Regions from separate parts of the Desulfotomaculum sp. OF05-3 genome, predicted to be linked through region 1. Evidence: a T-box and tRNA genes for the amino acid it is inferred to sense, from the RefSeq annotation. Region 1 holds a T-box; the other holds one or more tRNA genes.
The links. A T-box is a leader RNA that pairs with one kind of tRNA and senses whether it is charged. The one in region 1 lies ahead of thrS (threonine--tRNA ligase), so its partner is inferred to be a tRNA-Thr.

Region 1 (15,666 bases):
GGAATCTCTTCCGGCGCGAAGCTCGCCGTTTCGATCTTCATGATCCTGTTTCTCGGACAGGGACTCATCATGAATTCCTGGGTCATGATCGGTGCGGCTTTTCTCGGTGCAATGGCCTCCATGGGCTTCGTGCTGGCGGTCTCAAAAAAGCTTCCTCAGATGTCCATGTTAGTGGTAAGCGGGATCATGATCGGATATATCTGTTCGGCGGCAACGGATTTTATCGTAACCTTCGCCGATGACTCCAATATCGTGAACCTCCACAACTGGTCCATGGGCAGCTTTTCCGGCATCTCCATGGACGGGGTAAAGATCTGTCTCCTTGTGACTGCAGCAGCTCTCTTTTGTTCCATGCTGCTCTCAAAAGCCATGGGTGCCTATCAGCTGGGGGAGGTCTACGCGAGAAACATGGGTGTCAATATCAAACGGTTCCGGATCGAGCTGATCCTGTTATCCAGCATTCTTTCCGCTACAGTGACAGCCTTTGCGGGCCCCGTCTCCTTCGTGGGGATCGCGGTGCCCCATATGATCAAACAGCTGTTTAAGACCGCGAAGCCCATCGTTGTGATCCCGGGATGTTTCCTTGGCGGTGCAGTATTCTGCCTGTTCAGCGATCTGCTGGCGAGAACGTTGTTTTCACCGACAGAACTTTCCATCAGTTCTGTGACGGCGGTGTTCGGAGCGCCGGTGGTGATTGCCATGATGATAAAAAGAGTGAAACGTTGATAGGAATAGTCTGAAAGGAGAGCCCATGCAGAACTACCTGACAGCAGACAATTTAACCGTCGGATACCGCGGAAAACCGATCCTGTCCGACATCTCCATGAACATCCGCCGCGGATCCATCGTCACGCTGATCGGACCGAACGGGGCTGGAAAATCCACGATCTTAAAGAGCATCATCCGGGAACTTTCCCCATTAGGCGGAAGTGTATTTCTTGACGGCACAGCCCTGGAGGATTACTCGGATCCTGATTTTGCGAAAAAGACCGCGGTGGTCATGACGGGTCGGCCGGATCCGGAGCTTATGACGTGTTTTGACGTGGCGGCAGCAGGAAGATATCCGTATACCGGGCGGTTCGGGATCCTGTCCAAAGAAGACAAGAAAAAGGTCATGGATGCCCTCGAAATGGTCCGGTGCGAAAGCCTTGCGGATGTCCTGTTCCAGAACACCAGCGACGGACAGAAACAGCGGATCCTCTTAGCCCGGGCGATCTGCCAGGAACCGGAGCTTCTCGTTCTCGACGAGCCCACATCCTTTCTCGATATCCGGCACAAACTGGAGCTTCTCGATATCTTGAAGAAACTGGTCCATGAGCGCAATGTGGCAGTCCTCATGTCGCTTCACGAGCTGGATCTTGCGGAGAGGATCTCTGACTATGTGCTCTGCGCGGAAAACGGGACCATCGGGAGAACAGGGACGCCCCAGGAGGTGTTTGAGGGAGACTATATCGCAAAGCTCTACGGAATCGAACACGGGAGCTATCTGACGTCCCTTGGATTTCCGGAACTCCCGAGAACAGACGGAGCGCCGGGGGTCTTTGTCATCGGCGGCATGGGGAGCGGGATTCCTGTGTACCATGCCTTAAACCGGGCGGGGATCCCCTTTGCGGCGGGCGTGATCCATGAAAACGATATGGAGTACCAGACAGCGAGAGTGCTGGCAGCAGAAGTGATCCGGGAAGCGGCCTTCGAACCGGTGGGAGAGCAGGCGTTTCTTAGGGCGAAGAAAGTGCTAGAGTCCTGTGAGGCCGTTTTCTGCCCGTTAAACGTCTTCGGAACTATGAATAAAAAAAACCGGGAACTTCTCCGGATCGGAACGGAACTCGGAAAATTACGGCAAATTCATCTTGACAAATCTGATTCCGGTGATATACTAAATGACAAGTGAAAAAACAACACGTTGACAGGAAGAGTACGTTCGGAAACTGCTCAGAGAGGGATACATTTGGTGAGAGTTATCCTGCACGGAACGAGCTGAAGACCACCCTGGAGTGTCCCTTAATCGGGAACGGTGATTCCGTTATCATCAAATGAAGTGGTATAGAAATTCTATACAAGCAGGGTGGAACCACGGGTAATCTCGTCCCTTGATTATGTGAAAACGCATAATCAAGGGACTTTTTTATTTACGCGAACAACGAGCCAAAGTCCGCGCTTGCGCGAGACCTTGGCGACTGCCGCGATAACAAGGGGAAACTCGCGAAGCGTGTTTTCACTTGTTTGCGCGAGTGACAAAACAGAGACTGTGTTCACACAGGAAACTGAAAACGCGGTATTACAAGCCACGGCTCGCGTGAGATTTTCACTGAGAAAAAGCAGCTGTAAAATATCTCGGCTGCACGAAATTTTTCCAAGAGAAAAAGGAGAATGAACATGAAAGTAACATTAAAAGACGGCTCTTTTAAAGAGTATGCACAGCCGATGGCTGTCATCGACATCGCAAAAGACATCAGCGAAGGTCTTGCAAGAATGGCCTGTGTCGCAGAGATCGACGGAGAAGTAAAGGATCTGCGCACGATCGTTGACAAGGACTGCACTTTAAATATCTTCACAGCAAAGGATCCAGAAGGACTTGCAGCACTCCGCCACACAGCAAGCCATGTAATGGCTCAGGCGATCAAGCGAATCTGGCCGGAGACAAAGCTTGCCATCGGTCCGTCCATTGCTGACGGTTTCTACTACGATATCGACCGTGATGAACCGGTAACATCCGACGACCTCGCAAAGATCGAGGCTGAGATGAAGAAGATCATCAAGGAAGCTCTCCCGTTAGAGCGTTTTGAGCTTCCGAGAGCAGAGGCGATCGCCCTTATGAAAGAGAAGAACGAGCCGTACAAGGTAGAGCTCATTGAGGATCTTCCGGAAGATTCCATCATCAGCTTCTACAAGCAGGGTGAGTTCACCGACCTCTGTGCAGGTCCGCACCTCATGAACACAAAGGAAGTCGGCAAGGCATTCAAGCTCATGAACATCGCAGGCGCTTACTGGCGCGGAAGCGAGAAGAACAAGATGCTGACCCGTATCTACGCAACAGCCTTTGCGAAAAAAGAGGACTTAGACGCTTACGTTACCATGATGGAAGAGGCGAAGAAGCGTGACCACAGAAAGCTCGGCAAAGAGCTCGGTCTCTTCATGATGAGCGATGCAGGCCCAGGATTCCCGTTCTTCCTTCCAAAGGGAATGGTCTTAAAGAACACACTGCTTGACTACTGGCGCGAGATCCACAAAAAAGCAGGTTATGTAGAAATCTCCACACCGATCATCTTAAACAGAAGCCTCTGGGAGACATCCGGTCACTGGGATCACTATAAAAACAACATGTATACAACCGTCATCGACGGCGAAGATTACGCCATCAAACCGATGAACTGCCCGGGCGGCGTTCTTGTTTACGCTTCCGAGCCGCGTTCCTACCGTGACCTTCCGCTCCGTATGGGTGAGCTCGGTATCGTTCACCGCCATGAGAAATCCGGTCAGCTTCACGGACTCATGCGTGTACGCTGTTTCACACAGGATGATGCCCATATCTTCATGACTCCGGAGCAGATCCGTGATGAGATCAAGAACGTAGCAGGTCTGATCAACCAGGTATATTCCCTGTTCGGATTCAAATATCATGTAGAGCTCTCCACAAGACCGGAAGACTCCATGGGAAGCGACGAGGACTGGGAGCTTGCAACAAACTCCTTACAGGGCGCATTAGACGACCTTGGACTTGACTATGTGATCAACGAAGGAGACGGCGCATTCTACGGTCCGAAGATCGACTTCCATCTGGTAGACGCGATCGGCAGAACATGGCAGTGCGGTACGATCCAGCTTGACTTCCAGCTTCCGCAGCGTTTCGAGCTTGAGTACATCGGCGCTGACGGTGAGAAGCACAGACCGATCATGATCCACCGCGTATGCTTCGGTTCCATCGAGCGTTTCATCGGTATCCTGATCGAGCACTTCGCTGGCGCATTCCCGACATGGCTTTCACCGGTTCAGGTTAAGGTTCTCCCGATCTCTGAGAAGTACGAGGAGTACGCAAAATCTGTCAAAGCAGCTCTTGACGCGGCTGACATCCGTGCTGAGATCGACCTCCGTTCTGAGAAGATCGGCTACAAGATCCGTGAGGCACAGGGGCAGAAGATCCCGTACATGTTAGTTGTCGGCCAGAAGGAGCAGGCAGATGGAACTGTATCCGTAAGAAGCCGCTTCAAAGGCGATGAGGGCGCTGAAGATCTCAACGTATTTATCGCAAACATCAAGGCTGAGATCGCTGGCCGTGTAAACCGTCCGGTCGAGGTTAAAAAGGAGGAGGAGAAATAATCCTCTGCTCGTTTAACTAGGTGCTGAAATTTCAGATTTTCGCCGGTCTTCGGAATTTTCCGGGGACCGGCTTTTTTTCTGTTTTTTGTCTGTCTGCTTGCACTTTTTTCCGAATGATGGTATCATATTACGGAATATGACCGTTGGGAGGTTTATCAATTGGCGAAGAAAAAGAACAAGAAAGTCGTTCGTTATCGCCGGCCCCTGAATATCAATGTGGGCATGATCATTTTTGCCCTTATTTTCTTATATATGGCATTTTATCTCTATACCTACCTTCGCAGGGACAAGGTGGAGTTTTATGAAGTTGTGGAGGGAAGTATCGTAAACGATACGAGGCACACCGGAATCATTTTCCGGACAGAGGAGCCGAAATACACGGACCGTGCCGGAAATATCAACTTTTATCTGAGAGAGGGGAAAAGGGCAGCTGTCGGTACGAGAGTCTATTCCATTGATGAGACGGGAACGCTTTCCGCCCTGCTCGCGGAAAAAACGGACGGGTCTGTAGCCCTCTCAAAGGAAAACCTCGCTTCCTTAAAAAAGCAGCTGTCCAGCTTCAGCCAGACATTCACGAACGAAGATTTCCGGGAGGTCTATGATACGAAAAACACCCTGGATGCGGAAGTCCTGGAGTATGTGAGCGTTGATACCTTAAAAAATCTCGACAGCGCAGTCTCTGAACTGGGCGGAAATTTCACCCAGGTGCGGGCGGATCAGTCCGGCATTGTGTCCTACTCGGTGGATTCCATGGAGACACTGACACCGAACCAGGTGACAGCGGATATGTTTGACAAGAGTTCCTACAAGAAATCCAGCGTGCGCTCAGGACAGCTCGTGGAGACCGGGGCACCGGCCTACAAGATCATCACCTCCGAGGACTGGTCCATCGTGTTCCCGATGTCGGAGCAGGAGCTTACCACTTATAATGGAAAGACTTCCCTCGCCGTGAAGTTTAACGGCAGGGATCTTGAGACCTCCGGCGCGTTCTCCACAGTGACAGGCGGAGATGGAAAGACATACGGAAAACTCGATTTTTCTAAATATATGGAACAGTTTGTTTCCGACCGGTATGTGGATTTTGAGATCGTGACCGATGAAGTCCGGGGACTCAAGATCCCGAGAAGCTCCGTCACCGATGTGACTTTCTATGTGATCCCGAAGGATTATTATGTGAGCGCAAAGAAGGATTCTTCCGATTCCTCCTCCGTCTCCCAAAGCGGCTTCCGCAAGGAGACCTACGCGGATGGAAAGACGGTGGGTGTCATCACTTCGTGCACGATCTACTACGCGGATGATGAATACTATTACGTGGATGCCGGGGAGAACAGTGAACTGAAAGCCGGGGATTTCCTTACAAAGGACGATTCCGAAGAGCGTTACCAGATCGGAATGACCCAGACGGTACAGGGCGTCTACAATATCAACCGTGGATACGCGGTATTCAGAAGGATTGAGATCCTTTCTTCGAATGATGAGTATTACACCATCAAAAAGGGCACCGATTATGGTCTGTCCGTCTACGACCACATCGTCCTGGATGCCAACGCCGTGACCGGAAACGGAATGATCATCTATCAGTAGGAGGTTTTTATCATGTCAGTTGCAGAGAATATAAAGAACGTAAGGGAACGAATGAACGCAGCCTGCCTTCGCGCGGGAAGAGATCCGAAGGAGGTCACCCTGATCTCCGTCAGCAAGACGAAGCCGGTCTCCATGTTGATGGAGGCCTATGAGGCGGGAGAGCGCGACTACGGCGAGAATAAGGTACAGGAGATCACGGAGAAGCGCCCGCAGATCCCGGAGGACGCAAAGTTCCACATGATCGGCCATCTCCAAACAAACAAGGTCGGACAAGTCATCGACAAAGTGGTCCTGATCCACTCCTGTGACAGCGTCCACCTGGCAGAGAAGATCGAGAAGGAAGCCGCAAAGCGCGATATGATCGCCAATGTGCTCCTTGAGGTCAATGTGGCGAGAGAGGAGAGCAAATTCGGCATGTTCTTAGAGGACGTAATTCCGAATTTAAAGGAGATCCAGGCATTTCCCCATGTCTGCGTAAAGGGAATGATGACCATTGCACCAAATGTCGAAAATGCAGAAGAAAATCGAAAATATTTTAAAGAATTATATCAATTATATGTTGACATCAAAAATAAAAACATTGATAATGGTACTATGAGTGTGCTGTCCATGGGTATGACCGGTGACTTCGAGGTAGCCGTTGAGGAGGGTGCAACCATGATTAGAGTAGGAACCGGAATCTTTGGTTCCAGATAGATTGGAGAGAACTAGATATGAGCTTTTTAGGCAAGATTATGGATACGATGCGTCTGAACGACGATGAAGATGACGATTACTTCTTAGATGACGATTATGAGGATGAAAAGCCGGCGAGAAAGAACCTTTTCAAGAAGCAGACAGCTGATGATTTCGATGATTATGAGGAGGAGAAGCCAAGATTTTTACCCCGCACCACCAACAGCAATAAGGTTGTTCCGATGCGCCGCGGAAGCGGAATGGAAGTTTCCTTAATTAAACCGACCTCCTTAGATGACGCAAAGGAGATCTGCGATTACCTGCTTGCCGGAAAGGCAGTAGTCCTTAATATGGAGGGAATCCACACCGAGACCGCACAGCGGATCATCGATTTCACATCCGGATCCACATATTCCATGAACGGAAATCTCCAGAAAATTTCCAACTACATTTTTATCGCAACCCCGCAGTCCGTTGAGCTGTCCGGTGACTTCCAGGATCTTCTTACCGGAGGAAACTTAGACGTATCCGGACTCAACATCCATCTTTAATTAAGGATCCATATGGAAAAGGAAGAACAGCTTTTTAGGAAGCGGATCCAGGAACTGGCAGAAAACGCTTACTCCCGCGATATCCCGCTTCACACAGATTTTCTGACGCTCGCAGAACAGACTGTCTTCCAGAATATGTCGGCTACACTGCCGCCGGTGAAGTTCGTACTTTCCGGCGGCTTTCCGATGTCTGAAAGAAAGGTTTTGTGCTTTCTGGCGTCCTATGAGGAGGAACTTTACGCGCCGCCCTTCGTGTGTTTAAAGATCGTTCCCGCAAACAGGCGCTTCGCGGAGAAGCTCACCCACAGAGACTATCTCGGGGCGATCATGAATCTCGGAATCGAGAGGGCCATGATCGGGGACATCGTCCTGCAGGATGGAAATGCCTGGGCGTTTGTCATGGAAAAGATGAGCAGATATCTTGCGGAGAATCTCACGATGATCCGGCACACCTCTGTTGTCACGGAGATCACGGCAGATTTTTCTGAGCTTCCGGAGCCAGAGATGGAGGAAATTTCAGGAACAGTGAGTTCCGTCCGCCTGGATTCTGTTATCGCGCTTTGCGGAAGACTTTCCAGGACGAGGGCAGCATCATATATCGAAGACGAGAAGGTCTCTGTCAACGGGGCTGTCTGCACGAATGTATCGCTGAATCTTCGGGGCGGAGAGATCTTATCGATCCGCGGCATCGGCAAATTCCGGTTTGGCGAGCCAGGAAATCTTACGAAAAAGGGGCGGACATCTGTCGTGGTGTACCGCTATAAATAGGAGGTTAGCCTTATGATCACAGAACATGTAAACCGGATCCCTGTCCATCTCGACGGGAAGACCATTTATGATATCGTACTGGAAGATTTTTTTGACGCCCTTGCAAAGGAGATCTCCGCGCTGGGCACTGAGAAGAAAAAGATCTGCATCATCGCGGATTCCAACGTGGCTGACTTGTATCTTGATGAAGTGACAAAGATCCTTTCCGGTTGCTGCCGTGAGGTCACATCCTACGTGTTCCCGGCAGGAGAAGAGAATAAGAACCTGAAGACAGTCCAGGGCGCTTACGAGCACCTGATCTTAAACCATTATGACAGAAAGGATCTTCTTGTGGCTTTAGGTGGCGGTGTCACGGGAGACCTCTGCGGATTTGTGGCTGCAACCTATCTCCGCGGCGTGGATTTTGTCCAGATCCCGACAACACTGTTGTCCCAGGTGGACTCCGGAATAGGCGGAAAGACCGGTGTAGACTTTGATTCCTACAAAAATATGGTAGGCGCTTTCCACATGCCGAAGCTTGTATACACGAATGTGTCCGTACTTCGCACACTTCCGGACGATCAGTTCTCCGGCGGCATGGGAGAGGTCATCAAGCACGGCCTGATCCTCGATAAAGAGTACTTTGACTGGATCCAGACGAACAGGGCGAAGATCCTCGCAAAAGACGCGGACACCTTAAAGCTTCTGATCCAGGGCAGTGATTTCATCAAGCGTGAGGTTGTTGAGATCGACCCGACGGAACAGGATGAGCGCGTGACCTTAAACTTTGGCCACACATTAGGCCATGCCATTGAGAAATTAAAGAACTTTACGATGCTTCACGGCCACTGTGTCGCTGTCGGTGCCCTGGCTGCCATGAATATCTGCAAAGAGCGCGGACTTGTAAAACAGGATGAGATCGACGCATACAAGGCACTGATGGAGTATTTCTTTATCCCGACATCCGTTTCCGGCCTTAATACGGAGGAAGTCATCGCTGCGACAAAAAATGATAAGAAGATGGAAGCCGGCGTTATCAAGTTTATTCTTTTAGACCGTGTGGGTCATGCCTATATCGACCGCACCGTCACGAAGGATGAGATGGAACGCGCCCTGGCAACTATTTTCAGATAGGAGTTTTTATGAATACCATCGGAAAACGCTACGGTGTTCTTGCCGTATGTGCCGCCCTGCTCATCGCTCTGGACCAGTGGGCGAAGAGTATGGCTTACAACACGCTGCGGGTCAATGGACCGCTTGTGCTGATCAAGGGAGTCTTTGAGCTTCTGTACTCGGAAAACAGGGGCGCTGCCTTTGGAATTCTTCAGGGAAAACAGTGGTTTTTCTTCCTAGTTGCTGCGGCTGTCGTGATCGCGGTCCTTGTTTTTGTGGCAAAGCTTCCTTCCGGGAACCGGTATCTGCCGCTCTATATTTCCATGGTCCTTCTTCTTTCCGGCGCGGTCGGAAACCTGATCGACCGTGCGGTGAGAGGATTTGTGGTGGACTTCTTCTACTTCAGCCTCATCGATTTCCCGATCTTTAATGTGGCAGACTGTTATGTAGTCTGCGCGGCCGGACTTCTGATCCTTCTCATCGGCTTTTTCTATAAGGAAGATGAGCTTTCCTTCCTTTCACCGAAAAAAGGAGAATAACCAGTGAGAGAAGAATATTTTGTGACGGAGGAGACGGCGGGAGACCGGATCGATAAGTTCCTTGCGGAACAGTATGAGAATCTTTCACGCTCTTTCCTCCAGAAGCTTTTAAAATCAGGGGAAGTTATGGTAGATGGACGCCCGGTGAAGGCAAGCTACAAGGTGGCTGAGGGGGATCTGATCTCCTTCGAGGTGCCGGAGGCTGTGGAGCCGGAGATCGTGCCGGAGGATATTCCACTGGATATTTTATATGAGGACCATGATGTGATCCTTGTAAATAAGCCGAAGGGGATGGTGGTTCATCCGGCTGCTGGACATTATACGGGGACATTGGTGAATGCGCTGATGTTTCACTGTAAGGAAGACCTCTCCGGGATCAACGGAGTTCTGCGCCCGGGAATCGTCCACAGGATCGATATGGACACCACTGGCGTCATCATTGCATGCAAGAATGATCTCGCCCACAATTCCATAGCGGCACAGCTCAAGGAGCATTCCATCACCCGCCGTTATCAGGCGATCGTTCACGGAGCCCTGAAGGACGATGAGGGAGTGATCGACGAACCTATCGGGAGAAGCCCAAAGGACCGGAAGAAGATGGCAGTCAATTATAACAACGGAAAATCCGCAGTGACCCATTACAAGGTGCTCACACGGTTTAAGGATTTCACCCATATCGAGTGCCGCCTGGAGACGGGTAGAACGCACCAGATCCGCGTTCATATGGCAAGCATTGGACATCCGCTCTTGGGTGATGCCGTTTATGGTCCGGCGAAATGCCCGTATAAGCTTCAGGGGCAGACGCTGCACGCAGGGATTTTAGGGTTCGTGCATCCGCGGACGGGGGAGTATATGGAGTTTTCGGCACCGTTGCCGGAATATTTTGAGGAGCTTTTGAGAAAATTGCCGGGATAATTTTTCCCGGCTTTTTTGTGTAATAAAAAAATCCTCGAAACGTGCCAATGATGCGCACTCGCACGAGGATGTGGATTGTCGCAAGCGACCGCGCTCGGCGCGAGAATGTGACTTGGCACATTCTTACTTATTCTGCTTTATGCATATACTGATACAAAAATTCACGGGATAACTCTTGCATATTGACTGCAATTTTTGTATAATATAGCTATCAGAAAGCTTGATGACAGAAAGGAGCTGTGGCATATGAGTGATAACCTTATTATTACGATCGGAAGAGAATGCGGAAGCGGAGGAAGACATATCGGGCAGGCATTAGCAGAAAAACTCGGTGTAAAATGTTATGACAAAGAGCTCCTGAATCTGGCCGCAAAAGAGAGCGGTCTCTGTAAAGAGCTGTTTGAGACCCACGACGAGAAGCCGACGAGCAGTTTCTTATATTCCCTGGTAATGGATACATATTCCCTTGGATATGCGAACTCTGCATATATGGATATGCCGATCAACCACAAGATCTTCCTTGCGCAGTTTGATACGATCAAAAACCTTGCGGACAAGGAATCCTGCGTAATTATCGGACGCTGTGCTGACTACGCGCTGGCTGATTATCCGAACGTGGTATCCGTATTTATTACAGCCAACGAGGACGTGAAGATCAGGACTTTGATGGAACGCCATAAGATTTCTGAGTCCCAGGCGAAGGATGTCATGATCAAGACCGATAAAAAACGTGCCAGTTACTATAACTATTATTCCAGTAAGCGCTGGGGCGATTCCAAGAGCTACGATCTCTGCATGAACAGCAGCAAGATCGGTTATGACGGAGTTGTGAAGATGATCCAGGATTTTGTGGAGATCAAGAAAGGTTATAAGAAATAAGTGATATGAAGACGGGGCAGGAAGCAGAATCAAAGCTGTTTTCTACCCTGTTTTATTGTCTGAAATTATACCAACGTATGTAAAAAGGGCCAGCGCTTTGAGGCACTGGCCTAATAATGTTGAATATGATAGCTTTTTTTATTCCACCGTCACAGATTTCGCAAGATTTCTCGGCTGATCCACATCGAGGCCTTTCTGGACGGAAGCGTAGTAGGCGATGAGCTGGAGGACGACGGCGATCGGGAATACGGTGAATTTATCATCTTCCTTCGGGATCCGGATGATCACATCGGCGATTCCCTCGTCGACAGCGGTATCTTCCGTCACAAGGAGTACCACATAGGCGCCTCTCGCCTTCACCTCACGGATATTGGAGATGGTCTTTGCGAAGATGTGTTTCTGGGTCGCGATGGCGATCACCGGGACATGGTCTGTGATCAGGGCGATGGTTCCGTGCTTTAATTCACCTGCTGCGTAAGCCTCCGCGTGGATGTAGGAGATCTCCTTTAACTTTAACGCGCCTTCCAAGGAGAACGCGTAGTCCATGCCGCGGCCGATAAAGAACACATCCGGGTAATTCACGATGTGGGTGACGATCTCATTGATTGTATTCTCATCGCGGATCATGGTCTCCATGGCGGAAGCGCAGTTTAAGAGATCACTCATGAACTGCTCTGCATGTTCCTCCGTGTATACGCCGCGTACAAGTGCCATACGGCAGAAGAGAAGATAGAGGGCAGCGATCTGTACCGTGTAGGCTTTTGTGCTCGCCACGGCGATTTCAGGGCCTCCATGGGTATAGATCACGTAGTCGCTCTCGCGGGCGATCGTGGATCCCTTTACGTTTACAACTGAAATTACAGTGGAACCGCATTCCCTTGCGAGGCGGAGTGCCGCCAGGGTATCGATGGTCTCGCCGGACTGGGAGATCACGATGGTGAGGGTCGAGTCATCGATCAGCGGCTCCTCGTAGCGGAACTCAGAGGCAATGGACACGGTCACCGGAATTCTGAGGCGTGGCTCAATGAGGGCTCTCGCCACCATTCCCGCATGCATGGCAGTTCCACAGGCGATGACACGGATATTTGTGATCCGCTTTAAGAGCTCATCCGGGATCTTCTCATCGGAGAGGTCCGGGAGACCTTTTGTGAGGCGCGGAAGAATCGTCTTTTTTAATACTTCCGGCTGCTCGTGGATCTCCTTCATCATGAAATGCGGGAAGCCGTTCTTCATGGCTGCGTCCGTGTTCCAGGATGCCTCGAGGATCTCCGGCTCCACCTTTGTACCGTCAAGCTCGTAGAGGCTCGCGTGGTAGGCAGTGAGCTGTACGAGCTTTCCTTCCGGGACAACAAAGTATTTTTTTGAGTACGGAAGAAGAGCCGTCAGGTCAGAGGCGATCATGGCTCCGGAAGCTGTGTAAGCGGCTACAAGCGGGCTTACGTTTCTCACTGCATAAATTTCACCCGGCCGGTCCTCAAACATGATACAGAAGGCGTAGGAACCTTCCAGCTGTCTTAAGAACTCATGGATGGAGGAGAACGGGTCACCGTTGTAGATCTCGTTTAAGGTCGCAGCGGCAACTTCCGTGTCTGTCTGGGAATGGAGCTTTCCCTCCAGGTGGTATTTTGCTGTCAGGGCATGGTAGTTCTCGATGATGCCGTTATGGATCATCGTCACTTTTCCTGCCACATGCGGATGGGCATTCTCACTTGTCACGCCGCCGTGGGTCGCCCAACGGGTGTGGCCGATTCCGCAATGGGAAACGATGGGATCTTCCTCGCATACTTTGCGCAGGGCAGCAACTTTTCCGACTTTTTTGATAAAGTGGATCTTTGAGTTCTCGTCAAATAAAGCGATTCCCGCGCTGTCGTAGCCGCGGTACTCAAGCTGGGTGAGACCATTGAGCAGTACTGTCTGCGCATCTAAAGGACCGCAGTATCCGATAATTCCACACATATATTTTCATCTCCAGTTTTTCGTTATGTAATATTAGACTATGTTTCACGCGGTATCATGCTATCTTGAGGTCCCCTGCGGGACCTTCCTAATGTTCAGAAGGGACGCAGAAACCTTCCTGTAAGCAAGCTTACGGGACATTCCTGTATCCCCCCTGGCGACTGCACGAGCCAACTTGTTACGATTATAGTATTAAATGGATGGAAAGTCAATCCGCGCCTGTTTCCATGGGGAAAATTAAAGAAATCTTAACAAATTTTCCTTCCCCTATATGTTATACTAACTCCGTTATATTTACATAATGCAGGAGATGTACGCTCGAAAATGAAGTTGAACGACCATTTAGATTTTCATAAATTACCTTTTGATAAAGAAAAGATCCGCGAGCAGGTGGAGAAGATCGCCGCGGACTGCATGCACTGGGTGACAGGCAGGCAGAATGCGAGACCGCTTTTAGCGATGGTTTTATGTACCTGTATCGCGTTTTCCGCCATGCTTCCCTATATTCCGGTGATCGCCCCGGCGGAGACCAGCACGGAGCGGATCTATGAGCCGGAGACCGTCGATATTCTCGAGGATCCTACAGAAAATACGACGGATGAGACTACAGCGGAGATCGATCCGGATGCACCGGCTCCATATAAATTAAACTTTTCGAACATGTACGAGGAGGGATCGGAGACCAGCTATGCGGAGATCCTGATGAAGGAATTGATCCAGAAGGACTCCAAGTGGTTTGCCGCGATCTATGACATGGCAAACAAAGCTCCGGCAAAGCTTGCCCCGTCCTTTGGCCGCAAGGCGTCCTCTGTTCTCGGACAGTATAACCCGACCTCGAAGACTCAGGATAAGAACAATCCGGCTTCCTGGTATGTGGAGCATTTTAAGAATGTCAAGGTTACGTTTTACAACGGCGACGGCGAGGTCACGTCCGCAGTGTCAAATGCCCAGGATATTCTTTCCATGGCAAGTGTTTATGCGTTTTATAACGGGATCACGGATCTTGACACGATCCGCACCTATGTGAATGACCTCTGGACGAAGTCCCATTCCTACCAGGCATCCCTTGGAAATGTCTATTACTGCGACGGCTGCGTGGATCCGAACACGTCTGCGGAAGAGGGAGATTCCGAGCTGGAAGGTGAGGATACCTTTGTATCCGGACGAAATATTGACACGGAGATCCGAACAGACGCAGGCGATGAGGTCATCGACCAGGCCGGAGATACGGTTTCTGTAAACGGCGAGAGCCACAGTGATGGTTCCTCCGCATCAGGTTCCGCCCAGGATTCCTCCGCACATACGTCCATGGTGGCTGAAACAACGACAGTTCCTCCGTCGGCTGCAAACCATACAGAAGGTGCCGCGACGAAAGAGTCCACTACAAGCGCCCTGGATTCCCTGGCTGAGACGGCTGAGAGCGTGATCCAGGAGACCACAAAGAAAGCGACGATCATCCGCGTGGAGGATAAGACCGAGGCAGCCACGAAATCTCCGGAGGCGGAAGCTTCAACGACTGCAGCGCCGACAACGAAAGAGGAGACGGTTCGCGAAACCACTGCTCCTTCCACGGAAGGAACGGAAGAGACTTCAGTGAAGGTCATCCGAGTCGGCAGCAATGAAGAAGCGGACCATGAATATTCCGGTTATGCTGTCAGGGCGGCAGCGGAAGAGCAGAATGCGGAGACATTCCTTTTAGAGCCGGAAACGGCGGCAGGAAGTGAAGCAGGCAATGAAACCGGTGGTCTGGAACAGGCAGCCGAAGTGGAAGAGAGCGCTGCCAACGGATATAGCGTCCATACGGCGGCTGCATCCCATGCACTGATCTGTCCCGGACATATCGATCTGAAGATCTCAGCGACCATCCGCACACTCAACGAAAATTCAAATCTTTACAGTGTCGATGACACAGGAAACACTGTGGGAGAGACGGAGTCCGTATCCGCGGACGGAACCGGCTGGGAAGGCTGGAACCGCAGAATGATGTCCTTTGTAAGCCATATCAACCGCCAGGACTGGACAGAGACATATGGGCTCAACGTAGTCGTGGAGGGCACGAGAGCGCCGCTCTCAACGACGGAGATTGACTCCTACATGAGCAGACTTCCAAAAGATACTTCAGAGACGAGAAAGAATATTATCCGGTACGCCCTTCAGTCTGTCGGAAAAGTTCCGTATTACTGGGGTGGAAAGGCCAGCGCCCAGAATTATACTGGCAACAATTTCGGTTCCGTCACGATCCCGGACCACAAGGGACGTATCTTAAAGGGACTCGACTGCTCCGGATGGGTCAACTGGGTATACTGGTCCGTCACAGGAACACATCTGCCGTATGAGGGCACAGAGGGCTTAAGGACTCTTGGACGGCAGGTAAAACGTCAGGATTTGAA
Region 2 (15,666 bases), on a different contig from region 1:
TTTGTCACATCATAGACAACGCCGAGACATAAACCGGAAACCAGGGTGATCGCACAAAGGATCAGGGCATCTTTCATAAATCCAGACTTACTTGCTGCCATTTTTCTTACCCCCTTTTCCGAATGCTGTCGGGAGAGTTACCTTCTCAATCAACGGAACAAGCATGTTGCAGAAGATGATCGCGTAAGAAACGCCCTCTGCACCGCTTCCGAAGATACGGAACAGTCCTGTTAAAATACCAAGGCAGATACCAAATACGATCTGTCCTTTTGCAGTGATCGGGCTTGTTACATAGTCGGTAGCCATGAAGAATGCACCGAAGATCAGTCCGCCGCCGCAGATCTCAGCAAGCACGTAGTTGATATTGTGCTGGCCAAAGATAAATGCGAATACTGCAAAGGAAAGGATATATGCTGCCGGGATGCGGATCGTAATTACTTTCTTAACGAGCAGGTATGCTGCACCGATTAAAAGGGCAATTACGGAAACCTCACCGATAGTTCCCGGGATCTTACCGATAAACATTGCTGCAAGATCATATGTATCACCGGCTTTGATCGCCGCAAGAGGAGTTGCGCTTGCAACTGCATCTGTTACCGGGTCTGTGAACTTTGTCATAGCCTGTGCAAAGGAGATCAGCATAAAGCATCTTGCCGCCAGAGCCGGGTTCATCCAGTTCTGACCAAGTCCGCCGTAAAGCTGTTTTACGACAATGATCGCGAATACACCGCCAAGGATCGGCATCCATAACGGAATTGCCGGCGGCATGTTTAATCCAAGGATCATACCTGTGACAAGGGCACTGCCATCACTGATGGTAACCGGCTTGTGCATCAGGGTTTCAAAAATGTACTCACTGAGTACGCAGGAAAGAACCGTTGCTACTACAACGATCAGGGAACGGATACCGAACTGCATCACACCCCAGATCGTAGCCGGCAGCATTGCGATCGCTACATCGTACATCAGGTTCTTTGTGGAAACACCGCAGCGTACATGAGGGGATGATGATACGTTTAATAATTTACTCATTTGTCACACCTCCTACGCTTTCTTTCTTCTGGCTGCCATGACTGCCTTACGCATCTCTTTGAATGCCTGGGTCAGCGGTCTGTGGGCAGGGCAGATGAAAGTACAGGAGCCGCATTCGCAGCACTCCATACCATTTAATTTTTCGAACAGGGCAAGATCATTTCTTTCTGCTGCCGCCATCATCATCTGCGGGACAACATGACCAGGACATACCTCGATACAGCGTCCACAGCGAATACACGGAGATTCCAGATTTGCCGCAACCGGATCTTTTATGAAGCAGGTCAGGGCAGAAGAGTTCTTCATGACCGGAATATCCAGAGAGAATAATGCCTGTCCCATCATCGGACCACCGGAGATCATCTTTTCCGGCTCTTCCTTAAATCCACCTGCAGCCTCGAGGATCTCCCGGTAGCACATACCGAGCGGAACCTGGAAGTTCTGCGGATTCTTAACCGCATCACCGGTAACGGTAATGATCTTACGAATTAACGGTGTGCTCTCGCAGACAGCGTTATAAATAGAAATAACAGTGTCTACGTTATCTACGATACATCCTGCATCCGCCGGAAGCATAGTGGAGTTGATCTCGCGTCCGCCCGTAACCGCATAGATCAGGAAACGCTCGCCGCCCTGCGGATACTTTGTCTTTAACGGACATACCGTGATCTTTGGCTCGTCTTTTACGAGACCTTCCAGAAGCTTGATCGCCTCCGGCTTGTTCTCCTCGATTCCGATCACGCCCTTCGCGTTCGGGAACATGCTTAACATGACTTTGATGCCGCCGATCAGTCTCTCCGGCTGCTCCATCATCAGGCGATAGTCACTTGTCAGATACGGCTCACACTCGGCCGCATTTACGATAATGTGATCGATCGCGTTGTCATCCTTCGGTGCAAGTTTTACGTTGGTCGGGAAACCTGCGCCGCCGAGACCTACGATACCGGCTTCTTTTACGATATTCCGGATCTCTTCCTTGGAAAGTTTTGTGTAATCGCGTTTTTCGCCAAAACCTTCGATTGCTGTGTACTCGTTATCGTTCTCAACGATAATGGACTGTACGATTGCTCCGTTCGCAACCAGACGCGGTTCGATTCCCTTTACTGTACCGGATACGGAACAGATAACATTTGCGGAAATGAAGCCGCCTGCTTCAGCGATCTTCTGGCCAACCAGGACCTTGTCACCCTTGGCAACAAGTGGTTTCGCCGGAGCACCGATATGCTGGGAGAGAGGATAAACCAGCTCACCCTTCGGCTGGATCACCTGAATCGGCTTATCTGCGGACAGTTCTTTTCCCTCATAAGGATGAACGCCGCCTATAAATGTGCTCAGACCCATTTAACAAACCTTCTTTCTATAAAATTTCATAGTACCCATCACACCGTAGTATAGCATATTTGGAATTTTTCTACAATTGGAAATCGGTTAACTTTTTAACAGAAATGGCCGTTTTCGGCGTTTGTATCAAAAAAAGAACAAAAACAGACATCTGATTTCTTTAAAAAATGAAGTTTTTACCAACTAACTCCCGCGCTTTTCTGCTCTCTCTTATGGAATTGCTACAAAATTTGAAAAAGCTTGTCTGGGTGCGTATGATCGATACGCAGTGCCTTTTTATGTAACAGGAAATTCCCCGGAATTTCCTGTTACATAAAAAACGGGCAGATTTCTTCATCTGCCCGTTTTTTCTTCTGTGATCGTCCTAACTCAGCTCCGCCATTCCCGTATATAACCGATAATAACGTCCTTTTTCTTTCAGGAGGTCTTCATGATCACCGCGCTCAATGATCTCTCCGTTCTCCAGAACCATGATGGCGTTGGCGTTCCGCACTGTGGAGAGGCGGTGGGCGATCACGAAGGTAGTCCGTTCTGCCATCAGACGGTCCATGCCCTGCTCGATGTGCTTTTCCGTTCTCGTATCGACGGAGCTCGTCGCTTCATCGAGGATCAGGATCGGTGCCCTGGATACCGCCGCTCTCGCGATATTAAGAAGCTGTCTCTGGCCCTGGCTCAAGTTCGCGCCGTCGCTCTCCAGAACCGTGTCATAGCCCCTGGGAAGCCGCATGATAAAGGAATGGGCAGATGCCATCTTCGCCGCCTGAACGACCTCCTCGTCGGTGGCATCAAGCCTTCCGTAGCGGATATTTTCCATGACCGTTCCCGTAAACAGATGCGTATCCTGAAGCACCATGGCAATGTGGCGGCGCAGCTCGTCCCGCTTAATATGGCAGATATCAACGCCGTCGATGGTGATGGTCCCGCTCTGGATATCGTAAAAACGGTTGATAAGGTTCGTGATCGTAGTCTTTCCGGCTCCCGTGGAGCCCACGAAGGCGATCTTCTGTCCCGGCTTCGCGTAGAGGCTGATATTCTTTAAGATGACCTTGTCCGAGTTGTAGCCAAAGGTCACATGATCTAATACCACTTCCCCGCGCATGCCGTCCATGGACACTGCGTCCTTATCATCCGCCGCCTCCGGCTCCTCATCCATCACGGAGAACACGCGCTCCGCTCCGGCGAGAGCTGAGAACACGTTGGAGACCTGCATGGAGATCTCGTTGATCGGCCTTGAGAACTGTCTCGAAAAGTTCAGGAATACCGTGAGCCCGCCGACATCGAAGTTTTTCACCACACAGAGGATCCCGCCGATGCACGCCGTCAGGGAATAGTTTACCTGACTTAAGTTGTTCATCACAGGTCCCATCATGCCCCCAAGGAATTGGGCGCGGATCTGTTTTTCGCGGAGATCCCTGTTTAATATATCAAATTCTTCCTCCGCGATCTCCTCATGACAGAAGACCTTTACCACCTTCTGTCCGGTGATGGTCTCCTCGATGTATCCGTTTAAAGCACCGAGAGCCGACTGCTGGGCACTGAAGTATTTCTGGCTCCGCTTCGCGACCTCTCCACCGGCCCGCAGCATGAGCGGGATCATGATCAGGGTCACGGCTGTCAGCCAGATGTTCGTGTAGAGCATGAGGAACAAGGTCCCGATGATGCTTAAGGTTCCGGAAAAGAGCTGCACAAGAGTACTGCTCAGCATATTTCCGATGGTGTCCACATCGTTTGTGAAGCGGCTCATCAGATCCCCGTTGGAATTTGTATCATAAAATCTCACCGGAAGCTTCTGCATCTTTGTAAAGAGGTCTGTCCGGATCCGCACAAGGGCGCTCTGGGCAACCTCTAACATCAGTCTTGACTGGAGATAATTTGCGATAACCCCCAGAAGATAGACGCATGCCATCATGGTCAGCCCTTTAAAAAGTCCTGCCACATTGCCGGGACTTCCGTCCGGCGGTGCAATAAATCGGTTGATGATCGGGCGCAGCAGATAGGAACCGGTCAGTGTCGCCACCGTATTTACAATGACACAGAAAAATGCGATCCCCATCCGGAGCCTGTCCGCTTCCAGATAGGACAGCAGGCGCTTTAAGGCCGCTCCCGTGCTCTTGGGGCGTCCTCCGCCTCTCGGAGCCCCCGGTCCCGGTCCTCTTCCCATCCCTCTCCTTTTCGGTGCGGCTGCCACGCGTCCGGCATATCGTTTTTTCAGACTCGCTTCGCGGTCTGCCCTCGTGACACTCATACTGCCGCCTCCTCTCCTGCCCTGATGGACTGATTTCCGATCTGGGTCGTATAGATCTCGCTGTATGCCTCACAGGTCTTTAAAAGTTCCTCGTGGGTTCCGTGACCAATGATCTTTCCGTCCTCCAGTACCAGAATCTGATCCGTCTCCTGAACGGAGGAGATTCTTTGGGCGATGATGATCTTTGTGGTATCCTTGAGATCATGGTAGAGACTCTCCCGGATCTTCGCTTCCGTTGCCGTGTCAACAGCGCTGGTGGAGTCATCCAGGATCAGAATCTTCGGGTGCTTTAAAAGTGCTCTCGCAATACAGAGACGCTGCTTCTGACCTCCTGAGACGTTGACGCCGCCCTGCCCCATCTCGGTATCATATCCGTTTTTGAAGGTCTTAACGAAGGGATCTGCCTGGGCGCTCTCCGAGAACCGGATGACATCCTCCATCGGCGCGTCCTCATTTCCCCATCGGAGATTTTCCTCGATCGTTCCCGAGAAGAGGATATTTTTCTGGAGGACCATGCCGACGCCCTCCCGCAGGTGTTTTAAAGAGTATTCTTTGACGTTCACGCCGTCGACAAGGACTTCGCCTCCGGTCACATCATAGAGTCTCGGGATCAGCTGCACGAGGGAGGTCTTTCCGCTTCCCGTGGAGCCGATGATCCCGATCGTTTGTCCCGGTTCTGCCGTAAAGGAGATTCCTTCCAGAACGAGATCCTTTCTCCCGTTCTCTCCGCCGTAGCCAAAGCTTACATCCTTGAACTCCACACAGCCTTCCGTGACTTTTTTATCCTTATTTTTCGCATGATCATCATTTAAGCCGATCTCTGTGTCGAAGATCTCATTGATCCGTTTCATAGACGCGCTGGCGCGGGAGCTCTGTAAGAATACCATGGAAAGCATCATGAGGGACATCAGGATCTGCACGATATACGTCGTAAACGCAGTGAGATCCCCCACCGGCATCTTTCCGGCAATGATGATATTTCCTCCATACCAGACGACAGCCAGTGTCGTCACGTTCATGGCAAACATCATCACCGGCATCGTGGCGATCACGATCCGGAGCGCACGGAGGCTGCTCTCCTTTAAGTCGTCATTTAATTTACTGAATTTTTCGATCTCATGGTCCTCCCGGACGAAGGATTTCACTACCCGGACATTCGTCAGGGATTCCTGAATTCCAGAATTCAAACGATCCAGTCTCCTCTGCATCTCCCCAAAGCGTGGGAATGCGGTCTTTAAGATCAGAAGGATCGCCGCGAGAAGAAGCGGGATCACGATGAGGATGATGACCGCAAGCTGACGATTCATCATAAACGCCATGATCAGGGCACCGAGGAACATTCCGGGCGCTCTAAGCGCCATACGAAGCCCCATCATCAGGACATTCTGAACCTGCTGGACATCGTTCGTGAGCCTCGTGACGAGAGAACCGGTGCTGTAGTCGTCGATATTCTCAAAGGAGAACTGCTGGACCTTCCTGAAGAGGTCGTTTCTCATGTCACTGGTAAAGGAGATGGACGCCTTCGCGGAAAAGTAGGCGCCGAGAATCCCACCCACCGCCATAAAAAGGACAGTCAGGACCATCAGCGTCCCCATCTTTCCGATATAGGCAACATTTCGACTCGCGACACCGTTGTTGATGATCATGGACATAAATTTCGGGAGCATGACCTCTCCCGCCACCTCGGTGAGCATCATCAGCGGACCGATCACGAAGGCGCTGAGATACGGGGTGATGTATTTTTTGTATCGTTTCAATTCTGTTGTTTCCTTTCTGATCAGATCTGCATTCGTTGGATTCTTCCGTTGCTGTTTATCACGCATCTTCCCTCGGAAGTTTTCTCCTCACGATATAGAAGCAGATCATATGGGCCGTCGCCGTGACGATCCAGGTAAACGGATAGGATAAGTATAACACTGTCAGGTTATGGTATACCTGAAACACCGTAAAGATCCAGACGATCCGGAGTCCACACGCTCCCAGAAGGGAGACGCACATCGGCATAACGGAGTATCCGAGACCGCGGATGCTGCCCACCATCGTATCCATGATCCCACAGAGGAAATATGTCGTTCCAAAGACCACAAGTCTTCTCATTCCGTATACAATGACCTCCGGGTCTGAGGAATAGATCCGGATCAGGGCATGTCCGCAAAGATAAGCCGGGATTCCCATCCCGAGTCCCACTGCCGTCACAACGCCGAGGCAGGTAACCATGATCCGGTTGATCCTCGAATACTTTTTGCCGCCGAAGTTCTGGCTCGTGAAGCTTAAGTTTGCCTGATAAACCGCATTCATGGCGTTATAGATGAATCCCTCAATATTCTGGGATGTCGTATTTCCTGCCATTGCGACAGAACCGAAGGAATTGACAGAGGACTGGATCAGAACATTGGAAATAGAAAATACTGCGCCCTGCATCCCCGCCGGAAGGCCTACCTGAATGATCTGACGGAATTTTGAGCGGTGGATCTTCAGATCTTTTAAATGAAGCTTCAGACCGCCCTCGCTCTCCATCAGGCAAAGGATCACCAGACACGCCGAGATCGCCTGAGAGATCGCGGTCGCCAGAGCAACTCCCGCCACATCCATCTGGAACATGATCACAAAAAAGAGGTTTAAGACCACATTGATCACGCCCGCCGCCGTAAGGAAATACAGCGGGCGCTTCGTGTCTCCCACCGCGCGGAGGATCGCGCTTCCAAAGTTGTAGATCATATTCGCAGGCATGCCGATAAAGATGATCCGCATATAAATCGTAGATTTATCGATCACATCGTCCGGAGTTCCCATGAGTTCCAGCATTGGCCTCGAGAGAAGCTGACCCACAATGATCAGAAAAAGACCGCTAACGATGCTGAGTGCCATGGCCGTGTGGATCGTATCCTGCACGTCTTTTTCCCGCTTCGCTCCATAATATCTCGCCACGATGACATTGACACCCACGGACAGTCCGATAAAGATATTGATCATCAGGTTGATCAGCGCCGTTGTGGAACCCACCGCCGCCAGAGACTGGCTACCCGCGAAACGTCCCACAACGATCACATCCGCAGCGTTGAACAGAAGCTGCAGGATTCCGGAAAAGATCAGCGGAATCGTAAAGGTGAGCAGTTTTCCGAGGATCGGACCGCTGCACATGTCCATTTCGTAATTTTTCTTCATAATACTCCTTTTTCCCGTACCTGTATTTTCTTTCCGGCAGCATCCGGAAAGAAAAGCAGACTGGCATTTCCCGCCCCTGTCCGTCTGCTCATTCTATCCACGGCTGCTCCCGGTGCCGGAATGCGTAAGGCACATTCCTTTTATCTATTACGCAAATTATAGACGATTTTTACAAATAATGCAATCCTGCCGCAACACGCTTCAGTCCTCGAGGACATACGCCCGGAAGAGACCGGACCACGGATTTCCGATAATATAGCAGGTGTAGGCTCTTCCAGCACGGACGTTGACGTTGAAGGTGAGAAGCGGATTCGCCACAGTGCAGGTCGGACAGGAAACGCCGACGATGGAGGAAAGGACAAGGACCGGAAGCTCGCCTAAGGCTGAAACTGCATACTGGGAACCTGTCACAAAGAAGGTATAGGTTCCGCTGGATGTCTGTTTATAGCTCGTCACTTCCTTGTATCCGATCCCCGCAAATGCTGTCTGGTTGTTGAAGGTCCGCACATCGTAGCTGGATCCCGCGTAGGACATGTTCGCTACACGGAGACAGCCGTAACCTGCCGGAACGTTCGTGCAGCCCATGTCGGAAACACGGGTCAGGGACACTCCGGAAACCGTGTCTAAGATCACCATCGTGAGTCTCTCACCGGACACAAAGGCAATCGTCTGCTGATAATAGATCTGACCGTTGGTCCTGCGCACAGTGACGGTGTGGAATCCGTCCGTCACGCGGATATAAGAAGAAATCGTGGCAAATTCAGAACCGGAGAAGATATTCCGGCCATCGATATAGACGTCCAGAGTTCGGCCTGATGTGCTGGCATTTAAAAACCGGACTCTGCTGTAGTAATTTTCTCCTGAGACCGTCGGATATGTGACCGGAAAAGAAATCGTCGGAAAGCCCGGGCGTCCGATGGTATTGTCGGGATAGACGGGGCGTCCGCCAGACGGCGCGACCGGTGTCGTCGGGATTCCAGCGAGATCGTCATCTCCGGGATAAACAGGTCTTCCGCCCGGTGAAGCGATGGGCGGCACAGGGATCCCCGCAAGATCATCGTCTCCCGGATAAACAAAAACTCCTCCTAATGGCTCGGCCGGTGTCTCCGGTACATTTGCGTCATTCTTCCCGGCTACGACCTCCGCCGTATTCTCTCCCGACGGTTCCGGCATTGATGTTGGATTCTCTGGCATATTAACACCTCAATATCTTTTTTACTACAAAATATGAAAGCAGAACGGAAAGTGTTCCCTGCACGTGTTTGAACGCAGATAAGCATTCCCCCGCTTCAAGTGCGCGGAGCACTAACCGCTTTACCCTCCATGGGCTTTCCGAGGAATTGATCTTTTTGTATGAAAAATTTATTCAAATTTTTTTGTTTTTATCGTTGACAAACCTGTTGATCCATGATACTATATTGGAGGTTCGAAAAACACAGTAAATGTGTTCGCTGCCTTGGCTCAGCTGGTAGAGCGTCGCCTTGGTAAGGCGGAGGTCGGCAGTTCAAATCTGCTAGGCAGCTTAAACCATGAGGCTTTCCGGAATATCCGGGAAGCCTTTTTTCGTGTTACAGGAAATTCCTGTTACGAAAAAGACGTGAACGCGACAATGATGCTCACTCACTCAGGACGACCGGGCTGACCGGAACAAATGTTTATTATGAAGGAAATCCTCCTCGAATAAAAAAGACCTACGGAACTCCTCTCCGCAGGTCTTTTTATCATAAGTAAAATTATAAATCCTATGCCTTCGCCAGTCTCTGTCTCACGATCTCATACGCGAGAACACCTGTCGCAACGGACGCGTTCAGGGAATCGATATCGCCCTTCATCGGGATCGACGCGATCATATCGCATTTCTCCTTCACGAGACGACTCACGCCCTCCCCCTCATTTCCAATCACAAGACCGATCGGTCCGGTGAGGTTTAAACGGTACATGCTCTCTCCGCCCATATCGGCGCAGACGAACCAGATGCCGCGTTTCTTTAAATCCTCGATCGTTGCCGCCATGTTGGTGACCTTTGCGACCGGCGTATAGTTTAACGCACCTGCGGAGGTTCTCGCAACCGTCGCGGTAAGTCCCACCGCGCGGCGTTTCGGAATGATCACTCCGTGAGCGCCCGCAAGGTTCGCGGTACGGATGATCGCTCCAAGGTTGTGCGGATCCTCAATTCCGTCAAGCAGGAATAAAAACGGCGGCTCGCCCTTCTCTTCCGCGATCTTTAAGATATCTTCCACCTCCGCGTACTCGTAAGCAGCGGCATACGCCATCACACCCTGATGATGTCCCGTCTCAGACATGGAATCCAGGCGTTCCTTCGGGACAAAATTTACGATCGTATCATGCTTTTTCGCCTCTCTCACGATCGTGCGCACCGGACCGTCCTGGCAGCCGTCAAGGACAAACAGCCGGTCGATGGTCTTTCCGGAGCGGAACGCCTCCAAAACAGCGTTGCGCCCTTCTATCGTCAGTTCTTCATATCTCATCGGAGTTCTCCTCTTTCTGTTTTTCCGTATCTCCGGACACTGCTTTTCCGGTCTTTGTCATCGCCAGTGCCACAAGATCCACCATTCGCTCCGTTCTTCCGGACAGGTAAAGATATCCCATCAGAGCCTCAAAGCCTGTCGCCATCCGGTAGTCCTTCATCGTTGCATTCTTGGCCATAGAGAAAGACTTCGCGTTTCTTCCCCGTTTGTAGACCGCATGCTCCTCCTCGGTAAGGTCACCCTCAATGGCCATCAGGAATTCTGCCTGGGCTGCAGCCTTCACAAGAGCCGAAGACTTCCTGTGAAGCTTATTCACCTGCATATTTCCCTCGCTGACCACGATGGTACGGATCAGGATCTCGTAAGCCGCATCACCGAGATAGGCGAGCACAAGCGGAGAGTACTGACCTGCATCCGTATCCTTTAAGTGGAATTTTTCCTTTAAAAGCATTAAGCTCTCTTCCATTTTACGCCCTCTCTTGTGTCCTCGAGGACGATTCCCATGTCGAGAAGTTTTCCTCTGATCTCATCGGCAAGGGCAAAGTTCTTTGCCTTTCTCGCTGCCTGTCTCTGGGCGATCAGGTCCTCCACCTCAGAGTCAAGGACTTCCGCCTTCTTTTCTGTAATAATCCCCATTACGTCGCAGAGTCTCTGGATCTCATTCTTCATCCAGGAAACATACTCCTTTGTGCTTGCCCCGGAGACTGTGGAGTTGGAGAGCTTGATGAGCTCGAAGATCGCGGAGATCGCGTCCGCGGTGTTGAAATCATCATCCATCGCCGCCTCATACTTTGCGACAAGCTCCATTGCCTTCTTCTGGTTTTCCAGTTCTTCCGCTGTCATTGTGCCGCCGGTTGCCTTTGCCTCCGCCTCACGGAGCTTTTCCATACCGGTGAGGATTCTCTCAAGACCGTTCTTGGAGGCTTCCATTAGGTCCGCACTGAAGTTTAACGGACTTCTGTAATGTGCGCTCAGCATAAAGAAACGGAGCACCTGAAGATCGTATTTTTCGCTGATCTCACGGACGGTAAAGAAGTTTCCGAGAGATTTTGACATTTTCTTATTATCAATATTTAAGAACGCGTTGTGCATCCAGTATTTCGCGAAGGGCTTTCCGTTTGCAGCCTCACTCTGGGCGATCTCGTTCTCATGATGCGGGAAAATTAAGTCCTCACCGCCTGCATGGATATCGATCTCGTCGCCGAGGTATCTCTTTGCCATAACGGAACACTCGATGTGCCAGCCCGGACGGCCCTCGCACCACGGAGACTCCCAGTACGGCTCTCCCTCTTTTTTCGGTTTCCAGAGAACGAAGTCGTTCGGATCCTGCTTGCCCTCCTCACCGGTTACCTTGATCTCACGGAATCCGGACTGGAGATCGTCAAGATTCTTATGGGAAAGCTTTCCGTAATCTTTAAATTTCCGGACACTGTAATAAACCGTTCCGTCAGCAGCCACATAGGCGTAACCTTTTTCGATCAGAGTGCTGATCATATTCAGCATGCCGCAGATCTCTTCTGTCGCCAGCGGGTTCTTTGTTGCCGGCTCGATATTCATGCCTTCCATATCCTTTTTGCACTCGGCGATGTAGCGCTTGGAGATCGTCTCTGCATCAACGCTCTCCTCGATGGCTTTTTTGATGATCTTATCATCGACATCCGTAAAGTTGGATACATAATTTACATCGTATCCTTTATATTCAAAGTACCGTCTTACCGTATCAAATACGATCATCGGTCTCGCGTTTCCGATGTGGATAAAGTTGTAGACGGTCGGTCCGCACACATACATTTTTACTTTTCCCGGCTCCACCGGAACGAACTCTTCTTTTCTCTTTGTGAGTGTATTGTAGATCTTCATAACTTAAGCTCCTTCATATATCTTTCTGTCCGAATTTTTCTGCCATGCAGCTTTGCGTAATGCACTTTTACTATCATCAAAGTAAACAGGCGCTTACTTCCGCATTCATTTATTGCTGCTGTCTACAGCCCGGACAGCCCCCGCATCCACCGGAAATAATTCCAACGCGGTCCTCCGGCGCGTAATCCGCCACCGAACTTAAAAGGGCGATCGCCTGAGCGGAGATCCCCTCCCCGGTACCGGTAAATCCAAGCCCTTCTTCCGTCGTCGCTTTCACGCTTACCTGTTCTTTTTCGATTCCTAACGCCGCCGCGATATTTTCCGCCATCTGCGGGCGGTACGGCAAAAGCTTCGGCCTCTGGGCGATCACGGTGGAATCGATATTTTCGATCATATATCCGTTTTCCTGCAGGATCTTCCCGACTTCCTTTAAAAGCGCGATACTGGAAATCCCTTTATATCTCTCGTCCGAATCCGGGAAGTGCTGGCCGATATCGCCGAGGGCGGCGGCCCCCAAAAGTGCGTCCATCACAGCATGAAGAAGGACATCTGCGTCAGAATGACCCAAAAGTCCTTTTTCATAGGGAATGTCCACGCCTCCAATAATCAGCTTTCTTCCTTCTACGAGACGATGTACATCATATCCCTGTCCGATTCTCATAGAATCTCCTCCTGTTTCTATTATGAGCCGATCACGCGCATCCGTTTCGGGATACAGCGCACCGCCAGATTCTCCTGACACATACAGCTCTCACCGTCCACGTGGACCGCCAACGGGCGCGCAAGGTGGATCTCCGCCTCACTGCACTCAAAGACACGGATCCCCCGCTCTTTTCTCCGGACCCCCATCACAAGGTCTCTTAAGATCGGGATCATCTTCGTCTTTCTCGCACTGTTTCCAACGTAAACGGTCATTTTTCCGTCATCATTTAAAATCCCGCCGTTCTTCTTTTTCTTCTCTTCCCGGCGTACCATAAACGTGATGAAATATATATGATTAAACTCCACTTTCTGCGTCCCGTCAAGCAAAATATATCCTTTTGTCGGCTTTGCAAGAAAAAGCTGCTTTAATCCGATCCCAAAACGAAGGATTTTTGTCAGATGAAGCCTCGTCATCTGGTTTCTCACAGGGCAGCATAAGAGATTGTGGCACAGTGCCGCGTCGAGTCCGATCCCACAGCGTCCGGCAAATCTGCGGCTCACGATCTCCTCGTTTCCGAACGTGATAACGCCATAGTCCAGCATCCTGTAATATTTCGGGTGAAGGATCCGCCTCGCCTGACGGTCCACCTTCCAGAAAGACTGGAATCCCTTCGAGAGTGCATTCCGGAATCCCACCGGGACATAGCCGAAGGTCAGGAGTCCCTTAAAGGAGACACCGTTTAAGACCTCATTGTAGGTACCTTCGCCGCCGACGATCACGATCACCTTCGCTTCATCCTTTTCCGCCGTCAGTACTCTCGCGATCTCCGCCGCATCCCCTTGATGTTCCGTAAAAAAGACACGGTATTCCTGACTGTTCATTTCCAGCTGATGTTCCAGTCGTTTCCAGATCCGGTATCCTCTTCCAGCACCGGCACCGGGATTTACGATAAACTGATACATAACGTCCTCCGAATCTTATATGTTCAGAATTTTCCGTGCAGCCATATGCATTCTGACCATGTCAGTGCCATATGGCATACGATATAGATTATAGTATATCACATAACCGCTAAAAAAAGGCTAAATTTTTTCTAAACTTCATGCATGTGCACTGCGATACATTCCTGTTCATGCCATGCGCAGACAACAGCTGATTTTGCCGATGCTTCGCATTCCAAATCAGCAAAATCCCTACCCGTGTACCGGACACATCCGCGCCAAAACGTAAGAAAATAGTAAACATCTCTTTCTTGTCAGACAATATTGGGGTCAATTATAATAAAAGCAGATACAAAGGGCAAAGATAATTGATTTTTATGAATCCAAGCTCTGAAAGGAGGTTCCTGGTATGAAAAAAAGAATGTATGTCGGGCTTTTCATGCTGCTGTTCTGCATGATCTTTGCAGTCACAGCACTTCCGATCACCGCGAAAGCTGATATGGGTCCAAAGCCCTCGGTGCGCATCCAGTTCAAAAATATGAGCGATGATCTGTGCTATGGCACGCTGCTTTCAAAGGAGAAATGTACAGGACCTGCACAAGTCTGGGACGGCACCGCCAGAAATGAGCAGCTCTATGATCTTGACCGGAACATCTGGAAAGCTTTTGTAGATTACAAGGATCCTGACGGATATTATTTCCTTCAGAGGGGCTGGACGGTAAGCGAAACCGGTGAGATCGCCTGGACCTATTATCCACCGGAGGATTTTAAGATCCTCCTGTATTATCCGGAAACCGGGACCTTTGTATCAAGCGGAAGCTATGAGCGTTATGCATTTGATACTTATTACACCGTTGACATGGAGGGCGTCTGGATCGGATCCGTGGAATACAATGAGGACCTGAGCACAAACGAGCGGATCAACGCGTATCGTTCCTATAATTATCGGATGGAGCTTTTATCGCTCGCGGTCCGTATCCTTCTTACGATCGCAATTGAAATGGTCGTCGGGCTGTTATTCGGCTTCCGGCAGAAAAAGCAGCTGCAGATCCTTGCGCTTGTAAATATCACGACGCAGCTTCTCTTAAATCTGCTTCTCAATATCATTCATTACAATGCCGGTCCGTTGGCCTTTATCACAAGCTATGTCTTTTTCGAGGTCATAGTCTTTGCGCTGGAGGCAGGTCTGTATTGCAGGTTTTTGAAGAGAGTGTCCCCCAAAAAGGAAAACGGTGACTTTGTTCTCTATTCGTTTATCGCGAATTCAGCATCATTCTGGGTCGGATATTATCTTGCGACAGTATTACCGGGAATCTTTTAAGTGAAAATCCAGACACCAACAGAGCCTTTCATATGTTTGCAGGATCATTGCAGATGTTCTTTTCTGTTTGGTACAGCAGAAAATTTCAGAAAAATTATTATAATCGAAAAAGTCCCGGGAACCTTCTCAGATTCCCGGGATTTTCAATCGTAGCGGAAGGGAGATTTGAACTCTCGACACCACGGGTATGAACCGTGTGCTCTAGCCAACTGAGCTATTCCGCCATAGTAGCGGAAGGGAGATTTGAACTCTCGACACCACGGGTATGAACCGTGTGCTCTAGCCAACTGAGCTATTCCGCCATAACATATGTATTTTCATATAAATGGGGCCTATAGGGCTCGAACCTATGACCCTCTGCTTGTAAGGCAGATGCTCTCCCAGCTGAGCTAAGACCCCATTGCTTCCGTCTGACGTTTCCGTCAAGCGCGATTGCTTTGACAGTTTAACCTATTTTTTCGAAATTGTCAACAGTTTTTTGAAATTTTTTTGTAATGGATTTTTCCTGTTCTATCTACACGATTTAAAAAAAAGACTGACATCTCCTATTTTTCTCTTGCATTCCCAATACATCTTGTTTATAGTATAGTGTATAAGAATCCGATTCGCGGATTCCAATAATATGAACC

Region 2: it has a tRNA-Thr gene. The T-box ahead of thrS (threonine--tRNA ligase) is inferred to sense a tRNA for this amino acid. The anticodon was not compared.

The regions. Positions count from the first base shown of each region.
Region 1 is NZ_QWGO01000018.1:7,982-23,647, reverse strand. It holds gene DXA87_RS10675 (iron ABC transporter permease) at 1-726, shown strand, start outside; gene DXA87_RS10670 (ABC transporter ATP-binding protein) at 752-1,891, shown strand; T-box leader at 1,895-2,094, shown strand; gene thrS (threonine--tRNA ligase) at 2,377-4,317, shown strand; gene DXA87_RS10660 (HlyD family efflux transporter periplasmic adaptor subunit) at 4,477-5,901, shown strand; gene DXA87_RS10655 (YggS family pyridoxal phosphate-dependent enzyme) at 5,914-6,597, shown strand; gene DXA87_RS10650 (cell division protein SepF) at 6,615-7,127, shown strand; gene DXA87_RS10645 (YlmH/Sll1252 family protein) at 7,140-7,895, shown strand; gene aroB (3-dehydroquinate synthase) at 7,908-9,008, shown strand; gene lspA (signal peptidase II) at 9,017-9,526, shown strand; gene DXA87_RS10630 (RluA family pseudouridine synthase) at 9,530-10,441, shown strand; gene DXA87_RS10625 (cytidylate kinase-like family protein) at 10,688-11,320, shown strand; gene glmS (glutamine--fructose-6-phosphate transaminase (isomerizing)) at 11,459-13,276, opposite strand; gene DXA87_RS10615 (NlpC/P60 family protein) at 13,601-15,666, shown strand, end outside.
Region 2 is NZ_QWGO01000013.1:34,817-50,482, reverse strand. It holds gene DXA87_RS08845 (RnfABCDGE type electron transport complex subunit G) at 1-101, opposite strand, end outside; gene DXA87_RS08840 (RnfABCDGE type electron transport complex subunit D) at 88-1,032, opposite strand; gene rsxC (electron transport complex subunit RsxC) at 1,045-2,373, opposite strand; gene DXA87_RS08830 (ABC transporter ATP-binding protein) at 2,738-4,618, opposite strand; gene DXA87_RS08825 (ABC transporter ATP-binding protein) at 4,615-6,375, opposite strand; gene DXA87_RS08820 (MATE family efflux transporter) at 6,434-7,783, opposite strand; gene DXA87_RS08815 (DUF4397 domain-containing protein) at 7,985-8,977, opposite strand; tRNA gene DXA87_RS08810 (tRNA-Thr) at 9,234-9,306, shown strand; gene rlmB (23S rRNA (guanosine(2251)-2'-O)-methyltransferase RlmB) at 9,526-10,272, opposite strand; gene DXA87_RS08800 (ribonuclease III domain-containing protein) at 10,262-10,738, opposite strand; gene cysS (cysteine--tRNA ligase) at 10,723-12,132, opposite strand; gene ispF (2-C-methyl-D-erythritol 2,4-cyclodiphosphate synthase) at 12,242-12,793, opposite strand; gene DXA87_RS08785 (diacylglycerol kinase family protein) at 12,814-13,737, opposite strand; gene DXA87_RS08780 (hypothetical protein) at 14,126-15,037, shown strand; tRNA gene DXA87_RS08775 (tRNA-Met) at 15,188-15,261, opposite strand; tRNA gene DXA87_RS08770 (tRNA-Met) at 15,266-15,339, opposite strand; tRNA gene DXA87_RS08765 (tRNA-Val) at 15,364-15,436, opposite strand.